Regions from separate parts of the Ramlibacter sp. 2FC genome, predicted to be linked through region 1. Evidence: predicted binding sites of a transcription regulator. Region 1 holds the regulator's gene; the other holds the start of a gene.
What was found. Region 1 encodes sigma-54, which starts transcription at its own class of promoters, with help from an activator protein. Its sites were predicted from a motif close to TGGCANGNAANCTGCTTT; they were not measured.
Positions count from the first base shown of each region.

Region 2: a site for sigma-54 is predicted at 2,396-2,413, ahead of FFS10_RS03980 (pilin). Genes of this name have one in related genera too.

Region 1 is NZ_SCMM01000006.1:2,227-9,907, forward strand. Features, by position in the region: gene FFS10_RS04165 (THUMP domain-containing class I SAM-dependent RNA methyltransferase) at 1-439, opposite strand, end outside; gene FFS10_RS04170 (RNA polymerase factor sigma-54) at 528-2,075, opposite strand; gene lptB (LPS export ABC transporter ATP-binding protein) at 2,093-2,881, opposite strand; gene lptA (lipopolysaccharide transport periplasmic protein LptA) at 2,887-3,510, opposite strand; gene FFS10_RS04185 (thiol:disulfide interchange protein DsbA/DsbL) at 3,617-4,261, opposite strand; gene FFS10_RS04190 (SPOR domain-containing protein) at 4,313-4,981, opposite strand; gene argS (arginine--tRNA ligase) at 4,990-6,675, opposite strand; gene FFS10_RS04200 (DUF2214 family protein) at 6,758-7,198, opposite strand; gene FFS10_RS23365 (LysR family transcriptional regulator) at 7,195-7,681, opposite strand, start outside.
Region 2 is NZ_SCMM01000005.1:65,484-73,164, reverse strand. Features, by position in the region: gene FFS10_RS03990 (PglL family O-oligosaccharyltransferase) at 1-89, opposite strand, end outside; gene FFS10_RS03985 (PglL family O-oligosaccharyltransferase) at 97-1,782, opposite strand; gene FFS10_RS03980 (pilin) at 1,863-2,354, opposite strand; gene FFS10_RS03975 (FHA domain-containing protein) at 2,548-3,195, opposite strand; gene FFS10_RS03970 (PP2C family protein-serine/threonine phosphatase) at 3,248-4,000, opposite strand; gene FFS10_RS03965 (TerC family protein) at 4,037-4,744, opposite strand; gene sucD (succinate--CoA ligase subunit alpha) at 4,883-5,776, opposite strand; gene sucC (ADP-forming succinate--CoA ligase subunit beta) at 5,789-6,952, opposite strand; gene argC (N-acetyl-gamma-glutamyl-phosphate reductase) at 7,156-7,681, shown strand, end outside.

The DNA.
Region 1 (7,681 bases):
GGGCATAGATGCGCACGTCGGGCCAGCGCGTGTCCACGTCGGGCCGCACGCCGCCCTTGTTGCGGAAGCGGTCGGCCACCGCGTCCTTGATCTTGAGCGCTGCGAAGTTCAGGCTCTTGAGCGGGCTGTGCTGGGCCGTGATCTCGATCTTGAAGCTCTGCTTGGTGGTGAACCAGATCTCCCAGGCCACGCCGGCGGCCGCCTCGTAAAGGTCGGCCTCACCGCGGTAGGGGCGCTGCGCCAGCTGCACCAGCACGCGCTGCGCCAGGCGGCTGTGCAGGTTGAGAAGCATCGCGTCGCGCCAGGAGGCGCGCGCCAGCACGCCGCCGCGGCCGGTCAGCAAGTCCTGGCCGGTAAGACCGGTCAGTGCATGCACCTCGTCGGCCAGCAAGCCCTCGACGCCGGCGGCGCACGGAAGAAAAAGTTGTAGTTGATTCATGTATTGAGCGCCGCCGGGCCGCCCCAAGGCGCGAAGGCCCCCTCGGGGGGCAGCGCAGTACACGCAGTGACAAGCGTGGGGGCCATCCTTACAGGGCTTTTCTGAGGTTGGCGGGCGCGATGCGCAGCGCCTCGCGGTACTTGGCCACGGTGCGGCGCGCGCACTCTATGCCCTGCTCCTTGAGCATGTCGGAAATCTGGTTGTCGGACAGCGGCTTCTTGGGGCTCTCGGAGGCGACGAACTGCTTGATCAGGGCGCGCACCGCCGTGCTCGAGGCGTTGCCACCGGCCTCGGTGCCCAGGGCCGAGCCGAAGAAATACTTGAGCTCGAAGGTGCCGTAGGGCGTGGCCATGTACTTGGCGGTGGTGACGCGCGAGATGGTGGACTCGTGCAGGCCCAGTTCGTCGGCGATCTCGCGCAGCACCAACGGGCGCATGGCGAGCTCGCCGTGCACGAAGAAGCTCTTTTGCCGCTCGACGATGGCGTTGGCCACGCGCAGGATGGTGTCGAAGCGCTGCTGGATGTTCTTGATGAACCAGCGCGCCTCCTGCAGCCGCTGCTGCAGCGCCTGGTGGCCCTCGCCGCGGCCACCGCGCAGCGCGTTGGCGTAGATGTCGTGCACGCGCAGGCGCGGCATCACGTCGGGGTTGAGCTGCACGCGAAACTGCGGCTGCGAGGCGCGTCCGGTCTTGACCACGATCACGTCGGGCACCACCACCTGGCGCTCCACGTCGACGAAGCGCCGCCCGGGCTTGGGCTCGAGCCGGGCGATCAGGGCGATCGCGGCGCGGATCGCGGCCTCGGGCTCGCCGCACAGCTGGACCAGGCGGCGCATGTCGCGCCGCGCCAGCAGCTCGATGGGCTGGGCGCAGATGCGCAGCGCGGTGCGCGCCACCGCGTCCTCGGGCGCCTCGGCCAGGCGCGCACGCAGCTGCAGGCTCAGGCATTCGGCCAAGTTGCGCGCGCCCACGCCGGTGGGCTCCAGCGACTGCAGCAGGTACAGCGCCAGCGTGAAGCGGTGCACCAGCTCCTCGAACTGCTCCAGGTCCTCGCGCCCGGCCAGGCTCTCGGCCAGCGACTCGAGCGAGTCCTCGAGGTAGCCGTCGTCGTTGATCGACTCGATCAGGAAGCGCAGGACCGCACGGTCCAGTTCGGACAGGCGCAGCGCCAGGGCCTGGCGGTGCAGGAACTCGGTCAGCGACTCCTGGCTGCGCGCCAGCTCGCCGGCGTCTGCCACCTCGTCGTCATCGCTGTGCTTGCGCGCCGGCGCATCGCCGCCCCACTCGCTGTCGTCGGGTGCGAGCTCCACGCTGCCATCGCCCTCCCAGCTCTCGGTGCCGTCGAGCTCGGCCTCGACTGTCGCCGCGGGCCCCTCGTCGGCACCCGTGCCGACGGGCTCGGCCGCGGCCTCGGACAGGCGATCTCCGGCGCTGGGCCCGGCGTCGGCCTGCTCGAGGCCGTAGTCCTCGCGCGGCGCCTCGTCGTTGGCCAGCTCCAGGAAAGGGTTCTCGTCGAGCATCTGCTCGACCTCCTGGCTCAGCTCCAGCGTGGACAGCTGCAGCAGGCGGATCGACTGCTGCAACTGGGGCGTGAGCGCGAGGTGCTGCGAAACGCGCAGCGAGAGACCCTGTTTCATGGCACGGCCTGTGGCGCTTACATGCGGAAGTGCTCGCCCAGGTACACGCGGCGCACTTCGGCGTTGTTCACGATCTCCTGCGGCGTGCCCTGGGCCAGCACCCGCCCCTCGCTGATGATGTAGGCGTGGTCGCAGATGCCCAGCGTCTCGCGCACGTTGTGGTCGGTGATCAGCACGCCGATGCCGCGGCTCTTGAGGAAGGCGATGATGCGCTGGATCTCGATCACGGCGATCGGGTCGATGCCGGCGAAGGGCTCGTCGAGCAGGATGAAGCGCGGCGAGGTCGCCAGGGCGCGCGCGATCTCGACGCGGCGCCGCTCGCCGCCCGACAGGGCCACGGCCGGCGAGTCGCGCAGGGGCTCGACGCGCAGGTCCTGCAGCAGGTCCGTGAGGCGGCGCTCGATCTCCGCGTCGGCCAGCGGCTTGCCGTCGGCGCCGCGCTGCAGCTCGAGCACGGCGCGCACGTTGTCGGCCACGCTGAGTTTGCGGAAGATGGAAGCCTCCTGCGGCAGGTAGGACAGGCCCAGGCGCGAGCGGCGGTGGATGGGCATGTGCGCCACGGCTTGGCCGTCGATGCGGATCTCGCCCGCGTCGGCGCGCACCAGGCCCACGATCATGTAGAAGGAGGTGGTCTTGCCCGCACCGTTGGGGCCCAGCAGGCCCACGACCTCGCCCTTTTTCACCGACAGCGAGACGTCGTGCACGACCTTGCGGCTGCCGTAGGACTTCTGCAGCTGCAGGGCCTCGAGCCGCCCGTCGCCGGCGGCCTCATGCGACCCGGTGGCCGCCGGGTGGGAGCGCGCCACCGCCGTCACGGGCGCTCCCCGCCCAGGCTGGTGCTGGGGCGCAGGTTCGGCGTCCCCTGGGGCGCTGCCGGCGCCGAGGCGGCCGATCGCGGCGCCAGCATGGCACGCACGCGGCCGCCGGGTGCGGCGGCGCCGCTGGCGCCGGCCGGGCGCGGCGTGCCGTCCACGGTGAAGACCTCGGTGCTGTTGTTGTAGACGATCACGTTGCCGGTGATCTCGTCGTTCAGCGTGCTGCCGCGGTAGCGCCGCAACTCGGCGCGGCGGGTGAAGCGCACGCTGTCGGCGCGCCCGTCGTAGTCGATGACCTCGCCCTCGCCCTCGATGTACTCGTCGGGCGCGCCGCGCTTCTGGCGGAAGAAGGCGCGCTGGCCGGCTTCGGCGGTCAGAGTGCCGTACTGGCGCCCCTCGGCGTCCTGGCGCACGTCCAGCCGCGCGCCGCGCATGACGATGGTGCCCTTGGTCACGACCACGCGCCCGGTGAAGGTGCTGGTCTGCTTCTGGTCGTCGTAGCGCAGCGTATCGGCCTCGATGTTCATGGGCTTGTCGCGGTCGGCACGCTCGGCGGCCGCAGGCAGCGCGCAAAGGACCAGGGACAGGGCGAGCAAGTGCTTGGCGTAGGGCGTTTTCATAAGGGCATGAATCTTGCTCGATTGTAGCGGCGCAGGCCGCGGAGACCTGGCGCCGCCGCATGAAAAAGCCCGCATCGCGGGCTTTCGACATGACCTGGCCGCGCGCTCAGCGGCCCTTGCGCGTCTCGTCGACCAGGTAGTTGACCACCTGCAGGGCGCGCTCCATGCTGCCGGCCAGCGAGCCATCGGTGTAGTAGCGGCCCGCGATGCCCAGCGAGGGCACGCCCTCGACCTTGAAGGCCTCCTGCAGCTGCACCGCGCGGCGCAGCTTGCTGGCCACGCCGAAGGACTTGTAGACCTCGGCAAACTTGGCCTTGTCCAGGCCCTGCTTCTCGGCCCAGGCCAGGATGGTCTCGTCGCGGTTCAGCGCCTGGCGCTCCACGTGCACGGCGTGGAACACCTTGCGGTGCAGCTCCTCGAGCTTGTTCATGGCTTCCAGCGTGTAGTACAGGCGCTGCTGCGGCGCGAAGTCGTCGCGGAAGGCCACCGGCACGCGGCGCACGCTCACGTCCTTGGGCGCGGCCTTGACCCAGGCGTCGAAGGCCGGCTCGAAGGCGTTGCAGTGCGGGCAGCTGTACCAGAAGAACTCGATCACCTCGACCTTGCCGGCCCCGGTCTCGACCGGCACGCGCTTGTCCAGCTCGATGTAGTCCTTGCCCTCGCGCGGCTTGAAGGCCTGGGCCGAGGAAAGGGCCGGGACACCCGCCAGCGCGACTGCGGCCGCCCCCATGGAAAATTCACGACGTTTCATTGATTGATTCACTCCTGTTCCTCACAGAGCCCGGCCGGTGGCCGAAGTTCCTCAGCGCTGCACGCGCACCAGGGCCGCCTCCACGCCGTTGCCCTCCAGCCGCTCCTTGAGGCGCTCGGCGGCATCGCGCTGGTCGAACGGGCCCACGCGCACTCGGTAGACCGTGCGGCCGGCCTGCTCGCGCTCGCTCACGCGCGCCTCCACGCCCATCAGCGAGAGCTTGGCACGGTGCGCCTCGGCGTCCTCGGGGGTGCGGAAGGCGCCGGCCTGCACGAAGTAGCTGAACGGGTCGGCCGTCGCGGCGCCCGCCTTGGCGCGCGCCAGGTCGCCCAGCGGGTCGGCCGAGGCGGCCGGCCGGCTCGCCGGCGGCTTGGCGGCGGGCGCCGCGTTGGGACCCGCGCCGCGCAGGATGGGGATCTCGGGCGCCGGCGCCGGCGTGGCCGCAGGGGCCGGCGCGGGAACCACGGCGCCGACGGGACCGCTGGCCGCGGGCGGCGCGGAGCGCGCCGGGCTCTTGCCGTACAGCGGCGCGTTCGGGTCCCAGTCCTTGTTCTTCCTGGCCTCGGCCGCGTCCTGGTCGGCCGAGCGCGGCTGGTTCTTGTTCAAGAAGGGCACGGGCATCTTGGTCACGTAGATCGCCACAGCCAGCGCCACGCCCAGACCCACCAGCAGGCCGACGATGAAACCGAGGAAGGTTCCGCCTTGTTGCTCTCGTCTCATCTGGGCCCTCACATCTTGCTCGGAGCCGACACGCCGAGCACCGCCAGGCCATTGTGCAGCACCTGGGCGGTCGCGGCGACCAGGGCCAGGCGCGCGCGCTTGACGGCCTGGTCGTCGACCAGGATGCGCTCGGCGTCGTAGTAGCTGTGGTAGCTGGCGGCCAGCTCGCGCAGGTAGAAGCTCACGTCGTGCGGCGCGAAGTCCTGCGCCGCCGCGGCCAGCATCTCGGGGTACTTGGCCAGCTGCAGCATCAGGGCCTGGGCGGCCGGGCTGTCCAGCGCCCCGAGCTCGGCGTCCTTCAGCGCGGCCAGGTCGCCGCCTTCCTTGTCCTGCCAGGCCGCGAGCACCGAGCAGATGCGCGCGTGGGCGTACTGCACGTAGTAGACCGGGTTGTCGCTGTTCTGCGCCAGCGCCAGGTCGATGTCGAACACGTACTCGGTGTCGGGCTTGCGGCTGAGCAGGAAGAAGCGCACCGCGTCCTTGCTGGTCCACTCGATCAGGTCGCGCAGCGTGACGTAGCTGCCGGCGCGCTTGGAGATCTTGACCTCGTGGCCGCCGCGCATCACGCGCACCATGGTGTGCAGCACGTAGTCGGGGTAGCCCTCGGGGATGCCCGCGCCCACGGCCTGCAGGCCGGCGCGCACGCGCGCGATGGTGCCGTGGTGGTCCGTGCCCTGGATGTTGACGACCTTGCTGAAGCCGCGCTCCCACTTGGTGATGTGGTAGGCCACGTCGGGTACGAAATAGGTGTAGGAGCCGTCGCCCTTGCGCATGACGCGGTCCTTGTCGTCGCCGTACTCGGTGGTCCTGAGCCACAGCGCGCCGTCATGCTCGTAGGTCTTGCCGGCCTCGCGCAGCTTCTGCACCGCCGCGTCGACCTTGCCGCTGGTGTAGAGGCTGGACTCGAGGTAGTAGTGGTCGAAGCGCACCTCGAAGGCCTTGAGGTCCAGGTCCTGCTCGTGGCGCAGGTAGGCCACGGCGAACAGGCGCATGCCGTCCAGGTCGTCGACGTCGCCCGAGGCGGTGAACTCGCGGTCGTCCGAGCGCACGGTCTTCCTGGCCATGAAGTCGGCCGCGATGTCGGCGATGTAGTCGCCGTTGTAGGCGGCCTCGGGCCACTCTGGATCGCCCGGCTTGAAGCCCTTGGCGCGCAGCTGCACGCTGGTGGCCAGGGTGCCGATCTGCACGCCCGCGTCGTTGTAATAGAACTCGCGGTGCACGTCCCAGCCCTGGGTCTCGAACAGGTGGCAGATCGCGTCACCCAGGGCCGCCTGGCGGCCATGGCCCACGTGCAGCGGTCCGGTGGGGTTGGCCGAGACGAACTCGACCAGCACGCGCTGGCCGCGCACCGGCTGAAAGCCGAAGCGGTCTGCGGCCGCCAGCACCTCGCGCACGATCTGCTGCTTGGCAGCCGGCTTGAGGCGGATGTTGAGGAAGCCGGGGCCGGCGATGTCGATGGCGTCGACCCAGGTCATGAACGGGGTCGTGGTCTGCAGGCTGGCGCTCAGGCTCTGCGCGAGCTGGCGCGGGTTCGCCTTGAGCGGCTTGGCCAGCTGCATGGCGGCGGTGCAGGCCAGGTCGCCATGCGCGGCCACCTTGGGTGACTCGAAGGCCGCCTTGGAGCCGGCACCGGGGGAGAGTTTTTCCAGCTCGGCCGCGAGCGCGGCGAGCAATTCCTGTTTGACGGAGAGCATCGCCAGATTCTAAGTGCCGCCCAGCCCGGCGCCGGGCTGCAAGGCCAGCGAGGACACGTCAGTGCCGAGCGTGGGGGCCATGTCAGCGCGCCAGGAACACCGCCGCCAGCGGGATCAGCGGCAGCAGATGGGCCTGGACCATGACCATGCGGCGCGCGCGCCGCACCTGCCCGGCATCGGGCAGGCCGCCGCCGGCGTCCAGCGCTCGCCGCCAGCGCAGGAACATCAGGGTGGGCCGGATCGAGAGCAGGCCGATGACGACGAACAGCGTGAGCTTGAGGTGCAGCAGCGGGTGGCTCCAGTACCAGCCGCTGCCCTTGGCGCCGAAATAGATGCGCGCCAGGCCGGTCAGCAGCACGGCGCCGGCCGACAGGCCGTAGACCAGGTCCACGCGCGCCAGGCGCCGCACCACGGCCTCGTTCAGCCACTCGACGCGGCACAGGGCGGCCTCGCTGGACAGGAACACCACCATGGTCAGGAAGGCCAGGATATGGGCGTAGGCCAACAGGGCTTCGAGGGTCATGTCTCAACTCCGGTGGGTGGCGCAGGCGGCTCGCGTTTCCAGAAGCCGGGCTGGCCGTAATGGTGCTTGAGGTAGTCGATCCACAGGCGCACGCGCAGCGGCAGGTGCTTGCGCTGGGGGAACACCACGTAGATGCCGTTGGGCGGCGCAGCGAACTCCTCGAGCACGGCCACCAGCTGGCCGGCCGCGATCTCGGCCTCGACCTCCCAGGTGCTGCGCCAGGCGATGCCGTAGCCGGCCAGGCACCAGTCGTGCAGCACCTGGCCGTCCGAGCAGTCCAGCGGCCCGCCGGGGCGGAAATGCACCACCTCGGTGGTACCGCCACCCTCCACGGGCAGGCCCGCGCCCGAAAGGGCGCCCTCCTGGTCCCGCCCAAGGGCGTTGCGCGAAACGCCCGCGCCCAAGAGGGCGCCGTCCTGGTTCCGCACAAGGGCGTTTCGCGAAACGCGAAACGCCCAGCCACGCGTCTGCGAGGCGTCGCTG
Region 2 (7,681 bases), on a different contig from region 1:
ACGGCGGGCGAGGGCCCGCCCGCAAAGGGCCAGAGCCACAAGGCCAGCAGCAGACCGGTCGTCGACCAGGCAGAAATCGTTCTTGTCATCCAGCGGTCAGGGCAGGCGCAGGCTGTCGCGTGGCAGGTGATGGTCGTCCAGTTTCTGTTCCATTTGTTCGCGCAGTTGCCGGTGGATTTTCTCACCGTGCTGCGCACGCAGCACCTGCATCTGTCGCGCCGCTTCCTCGCCCTGGCCGTTCAGCGCCAGCGCCAGCGCATAGCGGTACTGCGTGGCCGTCCAGGGGTGGCGCAGGGCCATCTGCCTGATCAAGCCCAGCTGGCCTTCCGGCATGCCCGGCCGCAGCTCGATGCGCATGCTGTCCAGCAAGGCGCCCAGCTGCGTCAGCAGCAACACCCTGGGCCGCTCGTGCCCGGCCGGCGTCTGGCCGACGCGCAGGGCCTCGAAACGCGCTACGCGGAAATCCTCTTCGACACGCAGGTACTCGACCGCCGACCAGAACACGAATCCCGCCGCCGCCAGCAGCAGGACCGCTGCAGGCCTGCGTCCCAGCCGAAGCAGCGGCCGGACACCGAGCCGGCCCTCGAGCACGCCGAGCGCCAGCATCACCGGCACGAGGAAATAGGCGTAGGCATGCGGAAACTCGAGCATCGCATGCACGCCGACCGGCAAGGCCACGGCAAGGGCGTACCAGCTGACGGCGTCACTGGCGGCGCGCAGCCGACGCCAGAGCCAGAGCGCCGTCGCGCCGACCAGCACCAGCGTCGCGGGGATGCCCAGCCACAGCGCCAGGTCCAGGACCAGGTTGTGGCTGTAAGTGAAGGGCTCGCTGGTCGCATAGGCGTGGGCCACGGCATTGTGCGCCTCGGCCACATTGCCCATGCCCCAGCCCCACCAGGGGCGCATCAGCACGGCCTCGATCAGTTGCGGCCAGACCGTCAGGCGCAGGCTGCCGGTCGCCAAACGGCCCTGGACCTCGCCCGGGCCCGCCATATGCACGGCCGCAAACACCGAGGGCCAGACCACGAACATCAGGCCAGCAATTCCGCCAGCAGCCGGGCCCCACCCCGCCGGCGTCCGTGCTGCCGCCCCGTGGCGCTTGGCGAGCCACCAAAGCAGCAACACGCCCAGTCCCAGCAGCCCTGCGCGCGACTCGGTCATCGCCAGGCCCGCAGACAACAGCGCCCACAGCAGGGCAGCGACCGCGCCGCCGAGCCGGCGGATGGCCAGTAGATGCATGACACTGGCCATGGCCATGACCAGCAGGATGGCCAGGTGGTTGGGCTGGCCCATGTTGCCGCCGGGGCGACGCAGACTGGGCATGCGCGCAATCCAGGCCGAGTCTTGCCACAGGTCGAAGGCCTGGGCGCCGGCCACCGCCGAGGAAACCATGCCGCCGACCAGCAGCACCGCAGCCAGCCGTTCCAGCAGGGACCCGTCATCCGCCGAGGCGCAGGCCGGCTCTTCGGCGCCCTTGGCGCCCGCGTAGCCCAGCGTCAGCGCCGTCGCACACAGGGCCGCATAGAGGACGAACACCAGCGCGCTGCCCCAGAAGGCGATGCTGCCCGCCGCCGCCTGCAACACCGCCCAGGCAGCCAGCGCCAGGAAAGGCCACGCAATGAGCGGGACCGCCAGCCGGTGGGAAAAGGCTCCCTTGGGACCCGGCATGGCGATACCGGCGCCCAGCAGCACGACCAGGAACGCCGGGGCCTCGGCATGCCAGCTGACCCAGGGGGGGAAATGGACGGGCACCAGCCAGGCCAGCGCCATAAGCAGGCCCATGCCGTAAGGCCAGCAGACGCCCAAAGAAAAACGCCCCGGAAGGGGCGTTTTCAGCATACCAATTAATGCCGCCTTCGACATCAGAGGCCGCGACAGGAACCCGGCAGGTACTTGCTCGGCACAGTAGTTACGAAAGCGCTGGTACCCGCGGCAGTCGTATTGCCGCAGACCCACTTGAATACCGCTGAGCCGCCCGTAGGAGTGGCATTGGCACTATCCAGGGGGACCAGCGTCACGAATTTTCCATCGATATTGGTCGCGTCAATGCCGGTGGCCGTTACGCGAACGGCACCGTTTGCATCGGTCTCAACCTTGGCCACGTACTTGGACGATGCCGTGGAGCTTTCGCAACCCCAGTCATTGGCCACGGGCAGGCTGCCTGCCGAGTTGGACTGGAACACTTCGGTAATCGTCGTACGGCAAGCAGATGCGGCTAGCACCACCTCGGACATTTTCGCCCGCTTGCTGTAGTCCTGGTACGCCGGCAGCGCCACGGCGGCCAGGATGCCGATGATCGCCACGACGATCATCAGTTCGATCAGTGTGAAACCCTGTTGCATGGAACGCTTCATTGCTTACTCTCCTTGAGTTGATGCACAAGTGCATGCCGGAGTCCGCAGATTTCGTGCCAGGCGGGAATCGGTGGCCGCGAGGCTCAAATTGAGCACCTTTGGATTAAATTTCCCGCCCTTTTCGGACTCGTCGGGCGCAGGGCTGACATTTCCCGTCAGGCCGCCCTGACAATTCGTGTCAGGCTCAGGCGCTTCAGGCGCGCACGAACTGCATCTGCACGCCCGACAGATCGATATGGTCACCGTCGGCCAGCATCAGCGGCTCGCTGCCCAGCGCCTGGCCGTTGACAGCGGGCGCCTCGCCTTCGATATGAGTCAGCGCGAAGCCCTGCGGCCGGTGCGTGATGGCGGCCACGCCGACCCCGGGCTTGCCCAGGGTGGTGACGATCTTGACCAGGGGCAGCTCGCGGCCGGCACCGGGCCCGTTCAGGACGCGGATACGGGGCCCGGTGCCCGGAGCCGGGGCGGCTGCCACGTCCGAGGCGACGGCCGGTGCGGCGGAAGGCAGTACGGAAGGTGCCGGCGGGGACACGGGCGCCGCCTGGCCGGCCGGCTGCTCCTGCAGGAAGCGCAGGCGGTACTTGCCGATCTCGACCAGGTCGTCGTGCTGCAGCTGGGCCAGCTTGACCGGCCGGCCGTTGAGGCGGGTGCCGTTGGTGCTGCCCAGGTCGTGCAGCAGCACCTGCTGACCCACCAGCTCGAGCGCCGCGTGCTCGCCGCTGACCGCGAGGTTGTCGATCACGATGTCGTTGTAGGGCCGGCGGCCGATGGTCGTGCGCGCCTGGGTCAGTTGGGCTTCCTTGATGACGACGCCGTCGATCGAGACGATGACTTTGGGCATGGGGTTCCTAGGGCCTGTTCTTGCGCCACGAGCCAAATTGTAGGATGGCCGCTCAGGCCGGGGCGCTCAGTTGCGCGAGCACGACGGAAACATTGTCGCGCCCGCCCTCGGCGTTGGCGCCGTCGACCAGGCGCTGCGCCTGCGCCTGCAGGCCGCCGCCCTGGGCGAGCAGGCCGGCCAATCGCTCGTCATCGAGCATGTCGGTCAGGCCGTCGGAGCACAGCAGGTACAGGTCGCCCGGCTCGACGGCCAAGGCGCGCAGCGCCAGCACCACACGTGCCTCCACGCCCAGCGCCCGGGTCAGCAGGAAGCGGCCGGCGGAGCGGGCCGCCTGGGCCGGCGTCAGCAGGCCGGCGTCGAGCTGGCGCTGCAGCAGGGTGTGGTCGGTGGTCAAACGCTCCAGACGCCCCTGGCGCCAGCAGTAGGCGCGTGAATCGCCCACATGGCCGAGCAGGAGCTGGCTGCCATGGAAGGCACCGAACACCACCGTGGTGCCCATGCCGGCGTATTCGGCACGGCTGGCCGCCGCCTGCAGGATGGCCTGGTTCACACGGTCGACGCAGTCGCGCAAGGCCCCCATGGCCTCGGCCGCCGTGGCCTGGCGGCCCGGCCCCGACAGCCAGGGGCCCAGCTCGGCGGCGATCAGGCTCACCGCCATGCGGCTGGCCACCTCGCCGGCCTGGTGGCCGCCCATGCCGTCGGCCAGGACGATCAGCCGGCTGGCCTCGTCGACGCAAACCGCATCCTCGTTGTTGGGCCGCAGCCGGCCGGCGTCCGTCAGCGCGCAGAAGCTGTGCAACATCATGACCGCGCCGCTGCGGATGGCCGATCAGGCGTTTCCTCAGGCCGTCTCCGTCTGGGCGGTGCGGCCGCGCTGCAGGAGCTTGCCGACCGCCAGCACGATCAGGGCACCGGCGACGCCCAGGGCGTAGTTCCAGGCCTTGCCCTGGGGCAGGTACTCGACCAGGCCGGGGTCGGTGTGCACCATGGTGCCGGCGATCCAGCCCAGCAGCATGCCACCCACGGTGATGATGAAGGGGAAGCGGTCCATCAGCTTGAGCACCAGCTGGCTGCCCCATACGATGATGGGAATGCTGACCAGCAGACCGAAGATCACCAGCGGCAGCTGGTGCTGCTCGCCCGCGCCCTGGGCGGCGCCGGCGATCGCGATCACGTTGTCTATGCTCATCACCAGGTCGGCCACGATCACGGTCTTGACGGCGCCCCAGAGCTTGTCGCTGGCCTTGATGTTGCTGTGCTCGTCCTCGTCCTCGGGCACCAGCAGCTTGATGCCGATCCAGACCAGCAGCGCGCCGCCGACCAGCTTGAGGTAGGGAATGGCCAGCAGGGTCAGGGCGAAGGCGATCAGGATCACGCGCAGCACGATGGCGCCGGCCGTGCCCCAGAGGATGCCCTTGGTGCGCTGGTGCGCCGGCAGCTGGCGGCAAGCCAGTGCGATGACCACGGCGTTGTCGCCGCCGAGCAGGATGTCGATCATGATGATCTGACCGACGGCGAGCCAGAAATGGGCGGTGAGGAATTCTTCCACGGTGATCTTTCGGACGGACGCCACAGGGCGTCATTGAAAAAAATGACAAAGCCGGATTGTCCCGCAGGAAATCCGGCTTGGCATTGTGGCAAACCGCAATGACGCCCGGCACCGGGCGCCATTGCGAAGGCCCCAGGCTTACAGCAGGCCCTTGAGCAGGCGCCCCATCTCGGACGGGTTGCGCGTGATCTTGAAGCCGCATTCCTCCATGATGGCCAGCTTGGCGTCGGCCGTGTCGGCGCCGCCGGAGATCAGCGCGCCGGCATGGCCCATGCGCTTGCCGGGGGGCGCCGTCACGCCGGCGATGAAGCCGACTATGGGCTTCTTCATGTTGGCCTTGCACCAGCGCGCGGCTTCCGCCTCGTCCGGGCCGCCGATCTCGCCGATCATGATCACGGCGTCGGTGTCCGGGTCGTCGTTGAAGGCCTGCATCACGTCGATGTGCTTGAGGCCGTTGATCGGGTCGCCGCCGATGCCCACGGCCGAGGACTGGCCGATGCCCAGCTCGGTCAGCTGCGCCACGGCTTCGTAGGTCAGGGTGCCGGAGCGGCTGACGACGCCGACGCGGCCCTTCTTGTGGATGTGGCCGGGCATGATGCCGATCTTGATCTCGTCGGGCGTGATCAGGCCCGGGCAGTTGGGGCCCAGCAGCAGGGTCTTCTTGCCGCCGGCGGCCTCCTTGGCCTTCATCTTGTTGCGCACTTCGAGCATGTCGCGCACCGGGATGCCTTCGGTGATGCAGATCGCCAGGTCCAGGTCGGCTTCGACGGCCTCCCAGATCGCGGCGGCCGCGCCGGCGGGCGGCACGTAGATCACGGAGACGGTGGCGCCGGAGGCCTGCTTGGCTTCCTGCACGGTGGCGTAGATGGGCACGCCCTCGAAGTCCTCACCGGCCTTCTTGGGGTTGACGCCGGCGACGAAACAGTTGGCGCCGTTGGCGTACTCGCGGCACTTGGAGGTGTGGAACATGCCGGTCTTGCCGGTGATGCCCTGGGTGATGACTTTGGTGTCTTTGTTGATGTAGATGGACATGGCGGACTCCTCTTAGGCGTTGACGGCGGCGACCACCTTCTGGGCGGCTTCGGCCATGGTGTCGGCGCTGATGATGGGCAGGCCGGATTCGGCCAGCATCTTCTTGCCCAGCTCTTCGTTGGTGCCCTTCATGCGCACGACCAGCGGCACGGACAGGTTCACGGCCTTGCAGGCGGTGATGATGCCGGTGGCGATGGTGTCGCAGCGCATGATGCCGCCGAAGATGTTGACGAGGATCGCCTTGACCTTGGGGTTCTTGAGCATGATCTTGAAGGCCTCGGTGACCTTCTCGGGGGTGGCGCCGCCGCCCACGTCCAGGAAGTTGGCCGGCTCGGCGCCGAACAGCTTGATGGTGTCCATGGTGGCCATGGCCAGGCCCGCGCCGTTGACCAGGCAGCCGATGTTGCCGTCCAGGCTGATGTAGGCCAGGTCGAACTTGCTGGCCTCGATCTCGGCCGGGTCCTCCTCGTCGAGGTCGCGCAGGGCGACGATCTCGGGGTGGCGGAACAGGGCGTTGGCGTCGAAGTTGAACTTGGCGTCCAGCGCCATCAGCTGGTTCTGGCTGTCACGGTTGAGCGGGTTGATCTCGACCAGGGAGGCGTCGGTGTCCATGTAGCACTTGTAGAGCTTCTGGAACAGGTCGACGGCCTGGGCCGTGGACTCGGCGGGCAGGCCGATGCCGGCGGCGATCTTCCTGGCCTGCTCGGCGGTCAGGCCGGCGAGCGGGTCGATGAACTCGGTGATGATCTTCTCGGGCGTGCTGTGCGCCACTTCCTCGATGTCCATGCCGCCTTCGCTGGAGGCGATGAAGGCGAGCTTCTGCGTGGCGCGATCGGTGACGACGGAGACGTAGTATTCCTTCTGGATGTCGGCGCCGTCTTCGATGTACAGGCGGCGCACCTTCTGGCCCTCGGGGCCGGTCTGGTGGGTCTTGAGCTGCATGCCCAGGATCTCGCCGGCCAGGCGCTTGACGTCGTCGATGCTCTTGGCGACCTTGACGCCGCCGCCCTTGCCGCGCCCGCCGGCGTGGATCTGCGCCTTCACCACCCACACCGGGCCGCCCAGCTTCTGGGCGGCTTCCACCGCCTCCTGCACCGTGAACGCCGCAATGCCGCGCGGCACAGGCACACCGAATTGACGCAAGATTTCCTTGCCCTGGTACTCGTGAATCTTCATGAAGTCTCTCTCAGGAGTGGATGGTTTTCACCTGGCTGCGGCGTTTGACTTCGAGCAGCCGGCACTGGACACTGCAGCCCACGACTGTATCATGCTGCAATGCACAAAAACCGTGCATGCCATGTCGCACGGTTCCATGGCAATCTGATGACAAACCCCTGCCGCGCCCGGCCGCGGCCCTCCTCTCCCGACAGGACAGCACCATGAGCAAGGTCTTCATCGACGGCGAAGCCGGCACCACCGGGCTGCAGATCCGCGAGCGCCTGCAGCAGATCCCGCAGGTCGAACTGGTCAGCATCGCGCCCGAGCGGCGCAAGGACCCGGCCGCCAAGCGCGATTTGATGGCCCAGGTCGACCTGGTCGTGCTCTGCCTGCACGACGACGCGGCCATCGAGTCGGTGGCGATGATCGATTCGCTGCCCGGACGCAAGCCCAAGATCATCGACGCCTCCACCGCGCACCGCACGGCGGCTGGCTGGGTGTTCGGCTTTCCCGAGCTCGCGGCCGGCCAGCGCGAGGCCGTGGTCCAGGCCCAGCGCGTGGCCAACCCGGGCTGCTATGCCACGGGCGCGATCGCGTTGATCCGGCCCCTGGTCGACGCCGGCCTGATTCCCCCGGACTTCGCACTCGCCCTGCCCTCGGTCAGCGGCTACTCGGGCGGCGGACGCAGCATGATCGAGGCCTACGAGAGGGGCGAGGCGCCGCTGTTCGAGGCCTATGCCCTGGGTC